2 regions of the Kitasatospora sp. NPDC042419 genome follow, and region 1 is predicted to be linked to the other one. Evidence: predicted binding sites of a transcription regulator. Region 1 holds the regulator's gene; the other holds the start of a gene.
What was found. Region 1 encodes HspR, which represses chaperone genes until heat shock. Its sites were predicted from a motif close to TTGAGNNNNNNNNNCTCAA; they were not measured.
Positions count from the first base shown of each region.

Region 2: lon (endopeptidase La) is a predicted target of HspR. The motif match lies at 2,166-2,184, and genes of this name have one in related genera.

Region 1 covers NZ_JBWKAW010000014.1:99,708-108,837, reverse strand. The annotation lists gene grpE (nucleotide exchange factor GrpE) at 1-124, shown strand, start outside; gene dnaJ (molecular chaperone DnaJ) at 268-1,422, shown strand; gene AC067J_RS24945 (heat shock protein transcriptional repressor HspR) at 1,430-1,957, shown strand; gene AC067J_RS24940 (hypothetical protein) at 2,153-3,157, shown strand; gene AC067J_RS24935 (TIR domain-containing protein) at 3,669-4,295, shown strand; gene AC067J_RS24930 (LuxR C-terminal-related transcriptional regulator) at 4,303-5,301, opposite strand; gene AC067J_RS24925 (LuxR C-terminal-related transcriptional regulator) at 5,294-6,262, opposite strand; gene AC067J_RS24920 (LuxR C-terminal-related transcriptional regulator) at 6,255-7,190, opposite strand; gene AC067J_RS24915 (LuxR C-terminal-related transcriptional regulator) at 7,177-8,220, opposite strand; gene AC067J_RS24910 (TDT family transporter) at 8,969-9,130, opposite strand, start outside.
Region 2 covers NZ_JBWKAW010000005.1:285,754-294,883, reverse strand. The annotation lists gene lon (endopeptidase La) at 1-2,143, opposite strand, end outside; gene AC067J_RS13420 (rhomboid-like protein) at 2,422-3,198, opposite strand; gene AC067J_RS13415 (response regulator transcription factor) at 3,749-4,486, shown strand; gene AC067J_RS13410 (sensor histidine kinase) at 4,584-5,714, shown strand; gene AC067J_RS13405 (multifunctional oxoglutarate decarboxylase/oxoglutarate dehydrogenase thiamine pyrophosphate-binding subunit/dihydrolipoyllysine-residue succinyltransferase subunit) at 6,038-9,130, shown strand, end outside.

The DNA.
Region 1 (9,130 bases):
CCGCCCGGCGATGGTCGCGGTCGCGGAGCCCCAGCCGGGCACCCAGACCACGTCCGGCCCGGACGCCGACACCGCCAAGGGCGGCGACAAGAAGGACCAGGCCGACGGTGGCTCGGACAGCTGACCACCGGTGACGGCTGACAACCTGTGCGCTGCGGAGTCGTACGCCGGCCAGTACGGCGGCCGGCTCCGCAGCGCGCTGTCGACGGGCCACGGCCGGCCCGTTGACAGCTCTGTGACGATGGACCTCGGGAGGTGGCGGCAGCCATGAGCGGCAAGGACTACGTGGAGAAGGACTACTACAAGGTCCTCGGCGTGCCCAAGGACGCCACCGCCACCGAGATCAAGAAGACCTACCGCAAGCTGGCGCGCGAGTTCCACCCCGACGCCAACAAGGGCGACGCGGCGGCCGAGGAGCGGTTCAAGGACATCTCCGAGGCGTACGACGTCCTCTCGGACGAGAAGCGCCGCAAGGAGTACGACGAGGCCCGCAGCCTCTTCGCCAACGGCGGCTTCCGCGCCGGCAACGCCGGCAACGGCAACTACAGCTTCGACTTCGGCGACCTGTTCAGCGGCAACCAGACCGGCAGCGGCAGCGGCGGCCTCGGTGACGTCTTCGGCGGCCTGTTCAACCGCGGCGGCACCCGGCAGGCCCAGCCCCGGCGCGGCGCCGACGTCGAGACCGAGGTGACGCTCTCCTTCGAGGAGGCCGTCGACGGCGCCACCGTCCCGCTCCGGATGACCAGCCAGGCCCCCTGCCGCCTCTGCAACGGCACCGGCGCCAAGGCCGGCACGACCCCCCGGGTCTGCCCCACCTGCGTCGGCTCCGGCACCGTCAGCCGCGGCCAGGGCGCCTTCGCCCTCTCCGAGCCCTGCCGGGACTGCCGCGGCCGCGGCATGATCGTCGACGACCCGTGCACCGACTGCCACGGCAGCGGCCGGGCCAGCTCCGCCCGCACCATGCAGGTCCGGATCCCGGCCGGCGTCCAGGACGCCCAGCGCATCCGCCTCAAGGGCAAGGGCGCGCAGGGCGAACGCGGCGGCCAGCCCGGCGACCTCTACGTCACCGTGCACGTCGATCCGCACCCCGTCTTCGGACGCAAGGGCGACAACCTGACGGTGACCGTCCCCGTCACCTTCCCCGAGGCCGCGCTGGGGGGCACCATCGAGGTGCCGACCCTCAACGGGCCCTCGGTGAAGCTCAAGCTCCCGCCGGGCAGCGCCAACGGCCTGACCCTGCGGGCCCGCGGCAAGGGCGCCACCCGCAAGGACGGCACCCGCGGCGACCTCCTGGTCACCGTGGAGGTCGTGGTGCCCCAGCACGTCACCGGTGACGCGCTGGCCGCCCTGGAGCAGTACCGCGAGGCCACCGCCTCCGACGACCCACGAGCCGCCCTGTTCCGAGCGGCGAAGGGAGCGTGACGACCAGATGATCCCCGACAACACCGGCGCGGGCCACGGCCCGATCGGCCCCGGCATCGGCGAGGGACTCCCCGGCGGCGGCACCCCGCGTGCCCGCCGGGCCGCCCCGCAGCCCCAGTACGTCCTGACCGAGGACACCCCGGTCTACGTGATCTCGGTGGCCGCCGAGCTCTCCGGCCTGCACCCGCAGACCCTCCGCCAGTACGACCGCCTCGGCCTGGTCTGTCCCGACCGGACCGCCGGCCGAGGCCGGCGCTACTCGGCCCGCGACATCCAGCAGCTGCGCGAGGTCCAGCGGCTGTCCCAGGACGAGGGCATCAACCTGGCCGGCATCAAGCGGATCATCGAACTGGAGAACCAGGTCGCCGCCCTGCAGTCCCGGGTCGCCGAGCTGGCCGACTCCCTCGAAGGCGCGGCCACCGCCCTCCAGCAGCGCGAAGCCACCATCCACGCCTCCTACCGCCGCGACCTGGTCCCCTACCAGCCGCCCACCCCGCACTCCAGCGCCCTGGTGGTCTGGCGCCCCCGGCGCTGACCCCCCGCACGACGGCCTCCCGCCGCCGGTTTCCCTCTGGTCGGGGGGTGCCGGCGGCGCGGCGTTTGGTGAGAGAGTGCGCAAGTGGGTTCGCCCGGAGCAACCGCCACAGCAGAGCACGCCGATTGCATATCATCCGTAAAGCTCAGTGGCTACCAGGCGCTGCTCGGGACCTGACGTGGAGAGGAGCTACAAGTGAGCCCAGTCGCCAACGGGGACGACTTCCACCCCGGGGAGCAGGTCCTCTCCGACAACGCGCGAAAGCTCTACCTGGCCGCAGTGCATTCCGGCGGGCGTTTGACCGCCGACGCACAAGAAGACGCGAAGTCGGAGGTTCGGGAACTACTGGAACTCGGTCTGCTTGTGCAGGACTTGGACGATCACCAATCCCTCGTGGTGGCAGACCCCAATCGACTGTCAACGGCACTCAGCGCCACCTGGCAGCGGAAAGCACTACAACTGCTCTCCCGTTCCGCCCATCTGGTCAGCGAACTACAAGACCTGGGCGACGCCTACAACGAGCACACCAAGAAACCCGAGACGGGCGGCCCGATCGAATACATCAGCGGCAAAGTGCTGATCAATCAGCGTCTCGGCGCCCTGGTCGAGCGCTGCTCCACGGAGCTGCTGACCGCCCAGCCCGGCGGCGGACGCAGGCCGGAGACCGTCCGCACCGCCATGGAGCGGGACTTGGGCGTACTGCAGCGCGGCGGCACGATCCGGACCATTTACCAACCGAGTGCGCGATATTCCAGCCCTACGCTCGAGTACGTCGAGACCATGACCCATGAAGGCAGTCATGTCCGCACACTGGACGAGCCATTCAGCGTCATGATCGTGATCGACCGCAAGGTCGCCATCATTCCGGCCAGCGAGGACATGACCATGGCCGCATTCATCAGGGACACAGCGGTCGTGACGTATCTCGTCCAGACATTCGACGCCCTGTGGGAACGGGCGATCCCGTTTCCCGGCAGTCGCGAGGTGCCTCCGCAGGTGCTCTCCAGCCTGAGGCGCCAAGTCGTCAGGCTCATGCTCCAAGGCATCGGCCATCGCGTCATCGCGAGAAACCTCGGGCTCAGCGAAAGAACTCTGGCCCGGCACATAGCCGAGATGCGAGAGGATCACGGAGTCGACACGCTGTTCCAGCTGGGCTGGAAACTCGCCCAGCAGGAAAGCGAGGCCGGCTCGATCACCTGAGCAGGCCTACGCGGCGGACAAGCCCCACTGCGGTCTACTGCCAGCCACTGTCCGACATGGACAGTGCCACCGTCGTGGGGTTCGGGCCCTGCCAACCACTGTCCGAGTCGTCGAGCGAGGATCCGAAAAACAGCGCAAGGCCTATAAGGAGCGCAGAGACAATGAGGCGACGCGCGTAGCGCACGACAGCACTCCCTTCAGCGAGATACGGCAAACCTTCACCAGACGGCCAGTACAGGATAGATCCTGTCCTACCGCACAACAGTATGGATAGGCCGGGGAGTGTGTCATCTCGCTGCCATGCAGCGAGATGACATCTGGCGCCGCTGGACCACGGCAGCGCAACAGATGGACGATCAGTTCGCTGTCGACGGGTCAGGTCGATTCGTTGCCTATGTACATTCAAATTGCGGTCAGCGACTGCTCGACCCGACCTTGCTGATCACCTCACCACACCCACAGGCCAGTCGGATACGCCCTCCTCTCGCCGACTACTCCCCCCGGAGTCGACATGACCGAGCCCTACCTGCGTCACCACGACAGCCAGGCCCCCGAGGGCCGGCGTGCACGAGTCTTCCTGGCCGCGCCGCTCATGCGGCTGACCGGCCCGGCGGACAGTGTGGTGACGCTCGCCAGCCGGACGCGGCTGACGACCCTCCGCACCACCCTCCTCCGCAGTGGCGCCGCCGTGTACAGCGCTCACCACAGCGACGCGTGGACCGTGGCCGGCCGCGCCCCCGAGCCGCGCGTGCCGTCGGACTTCCGCGCCCTGCAGTCCGCCGACCTGGTCTTCGCCTACGTCGGCGCGCCCCTGTCGGCCGGAGTCAGCCTGGAGCTGGGCTGGGCGTCGGCGCTGCGGAAGCCGATCGTCCTGCTCGTCGACGAGGCCATCACCCACAACCCGCTGATCGCCACCATCGAGCAGGTCGCCCCCGTCCTGCCGCTGGTCTTCGACGACACCTGGTCCCAGGAGGCCCTCCACCACACCGTGGAGACCGCCCTCGACTGGGCCGGCATGGCGCTCTCCCTGCGCGAGGGCTTCTGGACCGCCCCCGGCGAGCAGTTCACCGTCCCCCGTCAGCAGCCCCCCGCCGTCGGCCCGACCGGCTACTGGCCCACCGGCGCGGCCACCGGCTGACCGCGGCTCACTCACCGGGCTCCCCCGCCCGGGCTCCGCGCATCTGCCAGCCCAGTTGGAACAGCGTCTCCGCGTCGTACAGCTCCCGGAGCCGGGAGATGTGCGCGGCCACCGTCCGCTCGCTCAGTCCCAGCCGTGAGGCGATCACCCGCTGGGTCAGCCCCTGGGCGAGCAGTCTGCCGACTTGCTCGTGCACCGCGGACTCGGCCGAACCGGCGGCCAGCGCGGCCCAGTTGACACCTTCGGCGTGCCGCCAGTGCTGCTCGAAGGTGTCCACCAGGAACGCCACCACGGCCGGATCGGTCACCAGCACGGCCTTCGTCCCGTCGGCGCCCTCCGGCAGCACCGCCACCGAACGGTCGAAGATCACCAGACGGGTGAAGTCGGCGGCCAGCGTCCGGATCGCGCAACCGAGTCGCGTGACCGCCGCGGCATAGCCGACCGTGGCCGGGTCGAGCCTGGCCGGCGGCTGGTAGATCGTCCGGATGCTGCCGCCCCCGCGCAGGTAGGCACTGGTGTGGTGGAGCATGTCCGCGATGACGTCGGCCGGACGGGCGCCTCCCGGCTGCATGGTCATGGACTCGTGCGGGTACTCCTTGGCGAGGCAGGTCAGCAGTGAGCGGATCTCCGGCACCCCCTCGACGTGCTCCACCCCTCCCGTCACGTCGAGGTGGCGCGAGGTGCGTTCGTAGGCCTGGATGAGTTCGTCCAGACGGTCCGGCAACCGCTCGGACTGCTGCAGCAGCCTGACCCCCTCCGCCCGCAGGTCCGCCGCCACGTGGTCGGCGAGCGCCCGCGGGCTCACGGCCACGTACGACGAGTCCAGTGCGTGCGACACCAGCAGGCCCAGGTGGAGAAGTTCCTCCAGCGCGCCCTGGTCCCCCGGGTCCACCTCGGCGGCCCGGATCCGGCCGCCCTCGCGCAGGACCGCGAGGTAGAACTCGCGGGCAGCGGCGTCCGGCAGCGCCGAGGTCAGCACGTCGGACGGCGTCTCCGGATCAGGCATCGCGGGCTCCCCTCATCTGCCAGCCGAGCTGGAACAGCGTCTCCGCGTCGTGGACCTCCCGCAGCCGGGCGATGTGGCCGGCGACGGTGCGCTCGCTCAGGCCCAGGCGGGAGGCGATGGTCCGCTGGGTCAACCCCTGCGCGAGCAGCCGGCCCACGTGCTCCTGCACCGCGGCCGGGTCGCCCGTACCCGCCACCAGGGCGGCCCAGTTGACGCCCTCGGCCTGCTGCCAGTGCTGTTCGAAGACGTTCACCAGGAAGGCCACCATGGCCGGGTCCTCCACGAGCGCCGCGACGGTGTTGTCCGGTACCGCCGGGATGAGGGCCACCGTGCGGTCGAAGATCAGGACGCGGTCGAAGGGGACGGCCAGGACCCGGACCAGGCAGCCCAGTTCCGTCGACCGCGCCGCGTACTCGGCGGTCGCCTGGTCCTGGCGCGCGGCCGGTTCGTAGATGGTGCGGATGACGCCTCCGCGCGCGGCGAAGCGGCGGGTGTGCTCCAGGGAGTCCTTCAGGTGCTCGCGGGGCCGCGCTCCGCCGGGCTGGGCGGCCCAACTCTCGTGCGGATGGTCCTCGATGAGCTGTGAGACGAGGTGCCGGATCTGTTCCATCCCGGCGATCCGCCGGACCCCGCCCACGAGGTCGTAGCGGCGGGGAGCGGCGTCGTAGGCCTGGGTCAGGTCGTCGAGCAGGTCCGGGACGGCCGCGGCCCGGGCGAGCAGCCGGGTGCTCTCGTGGCGCAGTTCGGCGCCGATCCGTTCGCCGACGGCGCGGGGGTTCACCGCGCTGTAGATGCCGTCCGCGACGCGCAGGTGGAGCAGGCCGGTGTCGACCAACTGCCGCACACCGTCGGCGTCCTCCTCCCCCACGTCGGCGATCCGCACGCGGCCGCCCTCGCGCAGGATCGTCCGGTACAGCTCGCGGGCGGCCTCGCCCGGCAGTCGGATGTCGTCTTCAGCCATGGCGCTCCCCTCGCATCTGCCAACCGAGTTGGAAGAGGTTCCGGGCGCCGTGGCGGTTCCGGAGGCGGGAGATGTGAGCGGCCACCGTCCGCTCGCTGAGGCCGAGCCGGGTGGCGACGGCGCGCTGGGTCAGCCCCTGGACGAGCAGGCGGCCGACGCGGGTCGTGGTGGGGTGGGGGCCGGGACCGGACCATTCCACGGCGGTGGCGCGGACCCAGTCGCGTTCGAAGACGGCCACCAGGGACGCGACGGTGGCCGGGTCGGTGATGAACGCGGCGACGCCGTGATCCGGATCGACGGAGACGACCGCCGCCTCCCGGTCGACGATGATCATGCGGTCGAACGGTTCGTCCAGGACACGGATCTGCGAGCCGTGGCGGGTGACCGCCTCCGCGTACTCGATCGCGGCCGGCTGGTGGCAGGCCGCGGGCTGGTAGACGGTCCGGATGCTGCGGCCGGTCTTCAGGAGGGGCAGCTCCTGGCGCAGGGCCAGTTGCAGGGTGGAGGCCAGGCGCAGGCCCGGCTGGGCGGTGAGGAGTTCCTGCCGGCAGTCGGCGAGGAGGAGGGAGATGCGGTGCCGGATGGCGTCCCGGCCCTCGACGCGGGTGGCCTCGGTGGCGGCCGGGGCGGGGTCGTGCACGGCGTCGAAGGCGTCGGTGAGGGCCGCGAGGGCGGCGGGGAGCCGTTCGGCGCGGACGAGCAGGCGGGTGGCCTCGGTGCGCAGTTCGGCGCCGAGGCGGTCGCCGACCGAGCGCGGGCTGACGGCCGTGTACCCGGTGGCCGTGCGGGAGAGCAGGCCGAGGAGGAGCAGCCGGTCCAGGACGGCCGGGTCCGCGTGGACCAGGTCGCCGGGGGCGAGGCGGCCGCCGTTGGCGACGGCGGTCAGGTAGAGGGAGCGTTCGGCCGCGGTGGGCTCATCCGTCGCCACGGCCGCCCCGCATCAGCCAGCCGAGCTGGAACAGGGTCTGCGCCCCGTACCGGTCGCGCAGACGGGAGATGTGGGCGGCGACGGTCCGCTCGCTGAGGCCGAGACGGGTGGCGACGGCTCGCTGGGTGAGACCGCGGGCGAGCAGCCGGCCGACCCGGTCGGGGGCGTTGTGGGTGTTGTGGGCGGGGCCGTGGGTGAGCGCGGCGGTCCAGTCGGTGGCGTCGGCGCGGGCCCAGTCGCGTTCGAAGGCGTTGACGATGAAGGCGATCGCGGCGCGGTCGGTGATGAAGGCCGCGGTGCTGTGGTCGTCGCTCGCGGAGATCACCGCGACCGAGCGGTCGAAGATCATCAGGCGCTGGAAGGGCTCGTCCAGGGTCCGGATCAGCGAGCCGTGCCGGGTGACCTCCTCGGCGTAGGCGAGAGCGGCGGTTTCGGAGAGCGCGACGGGCTGGTAGATGGTCCGCAGGGTGCAGCCGCGCTGCAGGAGCTGGACGTCCTGGACGAGTGCGCCCTGGAGCGCGTCGGCGGGCCGGTGGCCGGGCTGGGCGGTGAGGACCTCGGTGCGGCAGTCCGACACCAGCTGGGAGATGCGGTGCCGGATGTGGGTGTGGCCCTCGATGTAGACGGCGCCGCCGGAGCGCTGGGGCGGGCGGGGCATCGCGTCGTACGCGCGGGTGAGGGCGTCGAGGGCGCCGGGCAGGTTCTCGGCGCGGACCAGCAGGCGGGTGGCCTCGCTGCGGAGTTCGGCGCCGAGGCGGTCGCTGACCGAGCGCGGGCTGACGGCGGTGTAGCAGGCGTCGATCGGGTTGGGCATCAGCAGGCCGATGGCGACGAGCTGGCGCATGGCGGGCCGGTCCGGTTCGGGGACGTCGGCGACGGGGACGCGGCCGCCGTCGGCCAGGATGGCGAGGTAGAGCCGGCGGGCGGCCTCGTCGGGCTCGCCGCCGGACGCGGCCGGGCCGGGGGCGGGGTCCGCCTCGGTGCCGGTCTCCGGAGCGGTCGCCGGATCCGCCGTCCCCTCGAACGTCACGTCGAACGCTCCCTGCCGGATGTCTCGCGGATGTGTGTGCTCCTCGCACGCCGCGCGCGTTCGCCGCGCGCGTCCGCCGGGCGTGATCACGGTACTGGGGACCGGCGGGCCCCCGGACTCCGGGTGCCGTCGCACGCGGGCCCGGGGGGCCGCCGGTCGTACGCCACGGTCACAGCGCTTCCTGCGAGGCGGAGCAGCAACGCCTCGCCGGCTCCGGTCCCGGGTGCCATCACCACACATGGCGTCCCGGCCGGCGCTCTTCCCCCCGATATGCAGGCACGTGCGGACGTACCGGTCGCATCCAGTAATGAAGAGCAAGTCGCCGTCATCGGGCTGCGGATGCCCGGGCGACCTGGCGTGACTCCACCCTCACAGCGTGACGGCCGGTGAACAAGTGCCGCCCGACTGCATGTTCTCGCAATTGCAGAAACCTGCACCGCCGGTGCGGCCGGATGTGCGGGCGACCGCTTCCGGTTTCTGCGAATGCGCAGGTCAGCGCGGTGCGACGGCGGAAACTCAACCGGTCGGCCGGTCGGTGACGGACGACCGTCGTCCGGTCCGGCCGTGTTCGCTCGGTAACCGGCCGGAGCCGGACGGGAACGCTGCGAAGCCGAGTGGGGAGGAGCCGGAGCCGCGTGGGGACGAGCCGGAGCCCGCCGCCGGTCCCCTGGCTCGGCGAGCTCCGGCTCAGCGAGCTCCGACTCAGCGAGCTCCGACTCAGCGGGCTCCGGCTCGGCGGGCCCCCGGCTCAGCGGGCCAGCAGCCGGCCGCCGGCCAGTCCGGCCGCCGTCCCGGCGGCGGCGAGGGCCCAGAGGGCGAGCAGCAGCACGAACAGGCCGGTGGCGAGCCCGGTGAACCCGGGGAAGCCGGTGTGCCGGGCGAGCGCGGCGGCCCCGGTGACGCAGGTGCC
Region 2 (9,130 bases), on a different contig from region 1:
GCACCCGGCGGCCGGAGAGCAGCGAGGCCAGCGCCGTGGTCATGGTGATGCCGGCGCTCGGCCCGTCCTTGGGGACGGCCCCGGCCGGGATGTGCAGGTGCACGCCGCGGTCGCGCAGCGAGGTGACCGGCAGCTCCAGCTCGGCTCCGCGCGAGCGCAGGTAGGAGAGCGCGATGTGGGCGGACTCCTTCATGACGTCGCCGAGCTGGCCGGTCAGGGTCAGCCCGGTGCCGCCGGTCTCGGCGTCGGCGAGCGAGGCCTCGATGTAGAGGACGTCGCCGCCGGCGCCGGTGACCGCCAGTCCGGTCGCGACCCCGGGGACGGCGGTGCGGCGCTCGGCCGGTTCCTGGGCCGCCTCGGGGACGTGGTGCGGCCGGCCGATCAGGGCGCGCAGGTCGCCGGCCCCGATCGCGGCGGGCAGCTCGCGCTCGCCCAGCTCGCTCTGCGCGGCGACCTTGCGCAGCACCCGCGCGATCGACCGTTCGAGGTTCCGGACGCCCGCCTCGCGGGTGTACTCGCCGGCCAGCCGGCGCAGCGCCGTCTCGTCGACCGCGACGTCCTCGTCCCGGAGGCCGGCCCGCTCCAGCTGGCGCGGGAGCAGGTGGTCGCGGGCGATGACGACCTTCTCGTCCTCGGTGTAGCCGTCGAGCCGGACCAGCTCCATCCGGTCGAGCAGCGGCTCGGGGATGGCCTCCAGCACGTTGGCGGTGGCGAGGAAGACCACGTCGGAGAGGTCCAGCTCGACCTCCAGGTAGTGGTCGCGGAAGGTGTGGTTCTGCGCCGGGTCGAGCACCTCCAGCAGGGCGGCGGCCGGGTCGCCGCGGTAGTCGGAGCCGACCTTGTCGATCTCGTCCAGCAGGACGACCGGGTTCATCGAGCCGGCCTCCTTGATCGCGCGGACCAGCCGCCCGGGGAGCGCGCCGACGTAGGTGCGCCGGTGGCCGCGGATCTCCGCCTCGTCCCGGACGCCGCCGAGCGCGACCCGGACGAAGCTGCGGCCCATGGCGCGGGCCACCGACTCGCCGAGCGAGGTCTTGCCGACGCCGGGCGGGCCGACCAGCGCCAGCACCGCCCCGCCGCGCCGGCCGCCCACCAGGCCGAGCCCCTGGTCGGCCCGGCGCTTGCGGACCGCGAGGTACTCGACGATGCGGTCCTTCACGTCGGCCAGGCCGGCGTGGTCGGCGTCCAGCACCGCGCGGGCGCCGGCGATGTCGTAGGAGTCCTCGGTCCGCTCGTTCCAGGGCAGCTCCAGGACGGTGTCCAGCCAGGTGCGGATCCAGGAGCCCTCGGGCGACTGGTCGCTCGCCCGCTCCAGCTTGTCGACCTCCTTGAGCGCGGCCTCGCGGACCTTCTCGGGGAGGCCGGCGGCCTCGACCCTGGCGCGGTAGTCCTCCTCCTCGTCGGCCGGGTCGCCGTTCAGCTCGGCCAGCTCCTTGCGGACGGCCTCCAGCTGGCGGCGGAGCAGGAACTCCTTCTGCTGCTTGGCCACGCCCTCCTCGACGTCCTTGCGGATGGTGTCGTTGACCTCCTCCTCCGCGAGGTGGTCGCGGAGCAGGCCGAGCGCGTACTCCAGGCGGGCGACCTGGTCGGCCTCCAGCAGCACCTTGAGCTTCTGCTCGGCGGTGACGAAGGGCGCGTAGCCGATGTTGTCGGCGAGCTCGCCGACGCCCTCGATGGCGGCCACCCGGTCGACGATCTGCCAGGCGCCGCGCTTGCGCAGCCACTGGGTGGAGAGGTTCTTGTACTCCTTGACCAGCTCGGCGGCGCGCCCGGCCACCGGGGTGCCGACCGAGGACTCCCGGAACGGCGTGGTCTCGACCCAGAGCGCGGCGCCGGGCCCGGTGGTGCCGACGCCGATCCGCACCCGGCGCACCGCGCGGACCAGTGCGGCCGGGTCGCCGTCGGCCAGTCGGCCGACCTGTTCGACGGTGGCGAGGGTGCCGGCGGCCGCGTACGAGCCGTCCACCCGCGGGACCAGCAGGACCTGGGGCTTGCCGGTCCCGGTGGCCGCGGCGCGCGCGGCCTCGACGGCGGCGCGGACCTCGGTGTCCTTCAGGTCCAGCGGGACGACCATGCCCGGGAGCACGACCTCGTCGTCGAGGGGCAGCACGGGCAGGGTGAGCGGTGTGGACGTCGATGCCATGATCTCTCCCCGGTCAGCGAACTTGAGTCGACCTGACTAAGGCTTGGCGGGCGCCGGATGTTCCCCGGGCCGTGTTCGCCATGAGCGAACATCAGGCTGGCCCGGAAAGGGCCCCCGCCGGGCTGTCAAAAAGCACCGGCCGAGCACCCGGCGGGCCCGGCCGAGCCACGGCGACCGGCGAGCGGGAGCGGCGGCGGAAGGCCCCGGCGACGAACCGGGCGGCGGACCCGGCGGCGGACCCGGCGGGCCGAGGGCCCGGGAACGGGCCGAACGCCGCCCTACAGTCGGTCCAGCACCGCGGTCCGGCGGCGCGCGGGCGCCTGCTTCGGCACCCCGGCGGGCACCGCGACCCGGCCCCGGCCCGGCCCGTGGCCGTCCCAGCGGCGCAGCCAGCGCCAGAGCGCGACCCCGGCCAGCAGCGCCACCGGATGGCCGACCCCGGTGACCAGGTCCCGGTCGGTGGCGATCTGCTCGGCGATCAGCACCCCGGCCAGACCCAGGCCGAGCAGCCGGCCGCGTGCCGGGAGCAGCCCGGCCAGCGCGCCGAGGCTGGCCAGCACGCCGTAGCTGACCCCGATGTCCAGGTCGTCGAGCGCCGCGGACTCCAGCCGCCCGGTCTCCACCGCGGTGATCACCACGGCCTGGGAGAGCAGGGTGGCCGTGACGTGCCCGGCCGCGAAGACCACCGCGGCCCGGGCCGACCCGACCCGGCGCTCCAGCGGGGCGACGGTCAGGGCGAAGGCCCACAGGTAGGGCATCCAGACCGTGCCGGCCACCCAGAAGCCGCTGAGCAGGAGCGCGCGCAGCGGATGGTGCAACAGGTTGTGCCCGTCCGAGCTCGACGCCTCCTGGAGGCGGGTCACCACTTCCGGATCGGCGAGCATCGCGAAGGTGGTGGTGGCGCCCACCACGGCGAGGTAGCCGAGTGCGAAGGGGTTGCGCCGGGGGGTCGGCACCCTGGCCAGCACCCATTCGACCGCGCCCGCCCGCAGTCCGTGCCGGAGCATCCCGTACGGCGGCCCGCCGCGCCCGGCGGACGCCTGCCGCTCCGTCATGTCGCCTCCGCTCCACCGCCCGCAGCCGTCGGCCCCGCCCGGTGCCAACGCACCGGCGCGCCCCGGTACTCCCACCCCCGCGATTTGTCGTGGCCACGGTACGACCGGGTCCTGGGAGTCAGCTGGGAAAATGCCGTGAGTATTCCGATAACGGTCGAGACCCGACATTGGTCCAGACCATCCCCCCGACTACGCGGCGGTAGCCCCCCTGACCGGCGGCTTGGCGTCAACTCATGTGCATACGTACCGTTACGGAGTGAAAAATCGCCGGGTAAGGTATCGGCCCGTGCCCACTTCCGAGTGGGTCCGGAGACCGGCCCGAAAGGCCGGTCCGCGGGCCGGAAACGTCCGGTCCGCCTGCCGGGAGGCATCCTCTGTCCGTACGCTGCGGAGTGTGCGGGAGAGAAGGACGGTCCACACCCGTCCTTCGATGCCGCACGCGCAACGGGACGGCGGACCCGGCACAGTCCACGACGGAACAAGACTACGAGCGGAGCCTCGCCATCCCCACAGGTGGCCGGCCCGCAGCCCTGGGGGCGGTGGCGTGACCGTGACAGAAATTCAGCAGGACAACCAGAACAACGGCGGCACGGTGAGCAGCCAGCGCAGAGTGCTGGTGGTGGAGGACGAGCCCACGATCGCCGAGTCCATCGCGGCCCGGCTGGGCGCGGAGGGCTTCAAGGTCGCTGTGGCCCACGACGGCCCGGGCGCCGTCGACGGCTTCCACACCTGGCAGCCCGACCTGGTCGTCCTCGACATCATGCTGCCCGGATTCGACGGGCTGGAGGTGTGCCGCCGGATCCAGGCCCAGCGCCCGGTACCGGTCCTGATGCTCACCGCGCGGGACGACGAGACGGACCTGCTGGTCGGCCTCGGCGTCGGAGCCGACGACTACATGACCAAGCCCTTCTCCATGCGCGAGCTGGCCGCCCGGGTCAACGTGCTGCTGCGCCGCGTCGAGCGCGCCCAGCAGGCCGCCCGGACGCCCGCACTGGGCTCGCTGCGCTTCGGCGAGCTGGAGATCGACCACGTGCAGCGCCGGGTCCGGCTGGCCTCGGGAGACGTCCACCTGACGCCGACCGAGTTCGACCTGCTCGCCTGCCTGGCCGCACAGCCGCGCGCGGTGCTCACCCGCGAGCAGCTGCTGGCCGAGGTGTGGGACTGGACGGACGCGTCCGGCACCCGCACCGTCGACAGCCACGTCAAGGCACTCCGACGCAAGATCGGCGCCAGCTGGATCCGCACCGTCCACGGTGTCGGGTACGCGCTGGAGGCCCCCCTCTCGTAGCGGCGCCTCGGGCACCGGGCCTCCGGGGGGCCCGTGTCCCGAACCGCCGTGCGCGCCACCCGGGGGATCACAGCACGCGGGGGATCACAGGGGACCAATGACCTTTCCACAGCAACGCAACGGGGACACCGACGGCAGCCGGCCGCCCACACTGGCCACGCGTGCCGCCCGCCGGGTCTGGGCCGACATCCGGCCGCTCGACCCGGTCCGCTCCATCAAGGGCAAGCTCGCCCTCCTGGTGATCGTCTCGGTCTTCCTGGCCACCGGCATGGTGGTCGTGGCGATCCGGTCCGAGACCCAGATCCGGATCATCATGATCTTCTCGATGATCGCCTCGCTGCTCTTCATGCAGTTCCTCGCGCACGGGCTGACCGCCCCACTGCGCGACATGACCGCCGCCGCCCGGGCGATGGCCTCCGGCGACTACACCCGCCGGGTCGAGGTCGGTTCGCGCGACGAGATCGGCGAGCTGGCGGCGACCTTCAACCAGATGGCGGCCGATCTCGGGGCCGCCGACCGCCACCGGCGCGAGCTGGTCGCCAACGTCTCGCACGAACTGCGCACGCCCATCGCCGCGCTGCACGCCGTGCTGGAGAACGTGGTCGACGGCGTGGTCCAGCCGAACCCGGCGACCCTGGGTGCCGCGCTGGAGCAGACCGAGCGGCTCGGCCGGCTGGTCGCCCACCTGCTCGACCTGTCCAAGATCGACGACGGCGTCGTCGACCTGGACGCCCGCCCCTTCGAGGTCCGCGAGTTCCTGGACGGCGTGCTGCGCGGGGTCACCGTGGACGGCGCGACGGCCGGCGGGGCGTTCTCCCGCCGCGGCGACGTCCGGCTCGCCCTGGAGGTCAGCCCGTTCGGCCTGACCGGCGTCGCCGACCCCGAGCGGCTCCACCAGGTGGTCGCCAACCTGGTCGACAACGCCTGCAAGCACTCCCCGCCGGGCGGCACCGTGACGGTCCGCGCCCGGCCCGGCGACAAGCCGGGCGGGCTGCTCCTGGAGGTGGAGGACGAGGGGCCGGGCATCCCGGCGGCCGACCGGACCAGGGTCTTCGAGCGGTTCAGCCGCAGCGGCACCGCGACGGCCGCCGGGCCCGGCGCCGACGGCGGCACCGGCCTGGGCCTGGCCATCGCCCGCTGGGCGGTGGACCTGCACGGCGGGCGGATCGAGGTCGCCGAGGCCGAACGCGGCTGCCGGATCGAGGTCCGGCTGCCCGGCCCGCGCTGACCCCGGCCGGGCCCGCCCGGCCGTGTTCGCGTCGAGCGGACTTCGCCCGCATGTCACAGAAGCGACACAGACGTGCGCGGCGGAGTCCGCCGGTCGGACGCATGCATTTGTCCGGTTTTGTCCGAGTATGCGGCGTGGTCAGGCGCGATCGGTTCCCCACGAATGCGGCCTTCTAACGCACATTTTCAGCCAAACTGCAGGTCAGGACTGTGATCTGGGCGACGCCTGAGCCCCGGGGACTGCGCGATCACTGGTCAGAGGCGTAGCCTTAATCCCCGCTGTCCAAACATCCCAAAAGGAAGCGGAAGAGGGCGGTTGCCGCCGTGTCGCCACAGTCCCATGAAACCCCCAACAGCTCGGCAAGCTCCACTGGCTTCGGCCCCAATGAGTGGCTCGTCGACGAGATCTACCAGCAGTACCTCCAGGACCCGAACTCGGTCGACCGAGCCTGGTGGGACTTTTTCGCCGACTACAAGCCCGGTACCGAGGTGACCCCAGTGACCCAGGCCGCGACCCAGGTCGGCCCCGCGCCGACCCCCGCCGCCGCCCCCGCCGCCGCTGCTGCTCCGGCCGCCCCGGCTGCCCCGGCCCCGGCTCCGGCCGCGCCGGCCGCAGCCCCGGCCCCCGCGCCGCTCGCCGCAGCCCCCGCCGCGCCCCCGGCCCCCAAGGCCGCCGCCCCGGCCCCCGCGCCCGCCGCCGACGCGACCGGCCCCGAGCTGGTCCCGCTGCGCGGCCCCGCCAAGGCCGTCGCGACCAACATGGACGCCTCGCTGGAGGTGCCGACCGCCACGTCGGTCCGCGCCGTCCCGGCCAAGCTGTTGATCGACAACCGCATCGTCATCAACAACCACCTGCAGCGCGCCCGCGGTGGCAAGGTCTCCTTCACCCACCTCATCGGGTACGCCCTGGTGCAGGCCGTCAAGGCCTCCCCGGGGATGAACCACAGCTACAAGGTGGAGAACGGCAAGGCCTTCCTGGTCAAGCCGGAGCACGTGAACCTCGGCCTGGCCATCGACCTGGTCAAGCCGAACGGCGACCGCCAGCTCGTCGTCGCGGCCATCAAGAAGGCCGAGACGCTCGACTTCTTCGGCTTCTGGCAGGCCTACGAGGACATCGTCCGCCGGGCCCGCGCCAACAAGCTGACCATGGACGACTTCACCGGCGTCACGGTCTCGCTGACCAACCCCGGCGGCATCGGCACCGTGCACTCCGTGCCGCGCCTGATGCAGAACCAGGGCACCATCGTCGGCGTCGGCGCCATGGAGTACCCGGCCGAGTTCCAGGGCTCCGCCCCGGAGACCCTGGCCCGGCTCGGCGTCTCCAAGATCATGACGCTGACCTCGACCTACGACCACCGCGTCATCCAGGGCGCGGCGTCCGGCGAGTTCCTGCGCGAGATCCACCGCCTGCTGCTCGGCGAGAACGGCTTCTACGACGAGATCTTCGAGTCGCTGCGGATCCCGTACGAGCCGGTCCGCTGGGCGACCGACGTCGCCACCACCCACGACGACGAGGTCAACAAGACCGCGCGCGTCATCGAGCTGATCCACTCCTACCGGGTCCGCGGCCACCTCATGGCCGACACCGACCCGCTGGAGTACAAGCAGCGCAAGCACCCCGACCTGGACGTCACCACCCACGGCCTCACCCTGTGGGACCTGGAGCGCGAGTTCGCGGTCGGCGGCTTCGGCGGCCAGCGGATGATGAAGCTGCGCGACATCCTCGGCCTGCTGCGCAACACGTACTGCCGCACCGTCGGCATCGAGTACATGCACATCCAGGACCCGAAGCAGCGCAAGTGGCTGCAGGAGCGCCTGGAGAAGCCGTACACCAAGCCGGAGCGCGAGGAGCAGCTGCGCATCCTGCGCCGGCTGAACTCGGCCGAGGCCTTCGAGACCTTCCTGCAGACCAAGTACGTCGGGCAGAAGCGTTTCTCGCTGGAGGGCGGCGAGTCCCTCATCCCGCTGCTGGACGCCACCATCGACTCGGCGGCCGAGCACCGCCTGGACGAGGCCGTCATCGGCATGGCCCACCGCGGCCGCCTCAACGTGCTGGCCAACATCGTCGGCAAGCCGTACGGCAAGATCTTCGGCGAGTTCGAGGGCAACCTCGACCCGAAGTCCATGCACGGCTCCGGCGACGTGAAGTACCACCTCGGCTCCGAGGGCACCTTCACCGGCCTGGACGGCGAGACCATCAAGGTCTCGCTCGCCGCGAACCCCTCCCACCTGGAGGCCGTGGACCCGGTCGTCGAGGGCATCGCCCGCGCCAAGCAGGACATCCTGGACCAGGGCGGCACCACCTTCCCGGTGCTGCCGATCCAGATCCACGGCGACGCGGCCTTCGCCGGCCAGGGCGTCGTCGCGGAGACCCTGAACATGTCGCAGCTGCGCGGCTACCGCACCGGCGGCACCGTGCACGTCGTGGTGAACAACCAGGTCGGCTTCACCGCCGCCCCGGCCTCCTCGCGCTCCTCGATGTACTGCACCGACGTGGCCCGGATGATCGAGGCCCCGATCTTCCACGTGAACGGCGACGACCCGGAGGCCGTGGTCCGCGTCGCGCGGCTCGCCTTCGAGTTCCGCCAGGCGTTCCACAAGGACGTCGTGATCGACCTCATCTGCTACCGCCGCCGCGGTCACAACGAGGCCGACAACCCGTCGTTCACCCAGCCGCTGATGTACGACCTGATCGACAAGAAGCGCTCGGTGCGCAAGCTGTACACCGAGGGCCTGATCGGTCGCGGCGACATCACCATGGAAGAGGCGGAGCAGGCGCTCCAGGACTTCCAGGGCCAGCTGGAGAAGGTCTTCGCGGAGGTCCGCGACGCCGCCCAGGCCCCGGCCGTCGCCACCAACGGCAAGCCGGTCGCCGACTTCCCGGTCAACATCCAGACCGGCATCTCCCAGGAGATGGTCAAGCGGATCGCCGCCTCGCAGGTCAACCTGCCGGACTGGCTGACCGTCCACCCGCGCCTGCTGCCGCAGCTGCAGCGCCGCGCCGCCTCGGTCGAGGACAACACCATCGACTGGGCGATGGGCGAGACCCTCGCCATCGGCTCGCTGCTCATGGAGGGCCACCCGGTCCGCCTGGCCGGCCAGGACAGCCGCCGCGGCACCTTCGGCCAGCGGCACGCCGTCCTGATCGACCGCCAGACCGGCGAGGACTACACCCCGCTGCAGTACCTCACCGAGGACCAGGCCCGCTACACCGTGTACGACAGCCTGCTGTCCGAGTACGCGGCCATGGGCTTCGAGTACGGCTACTCGCTGACCCGCCCGAACTCGCTGGTCATGTGGGAGGCGCAGTTCGGCGACTTCGTCAACGGCGCGCAGACCATGGTGGACGAGTACATCGCCTCCGCCGAGCAGAAGTGGGGCCAGCACTCGGGCGTCACCCTGCTGCTGCCGCACGGC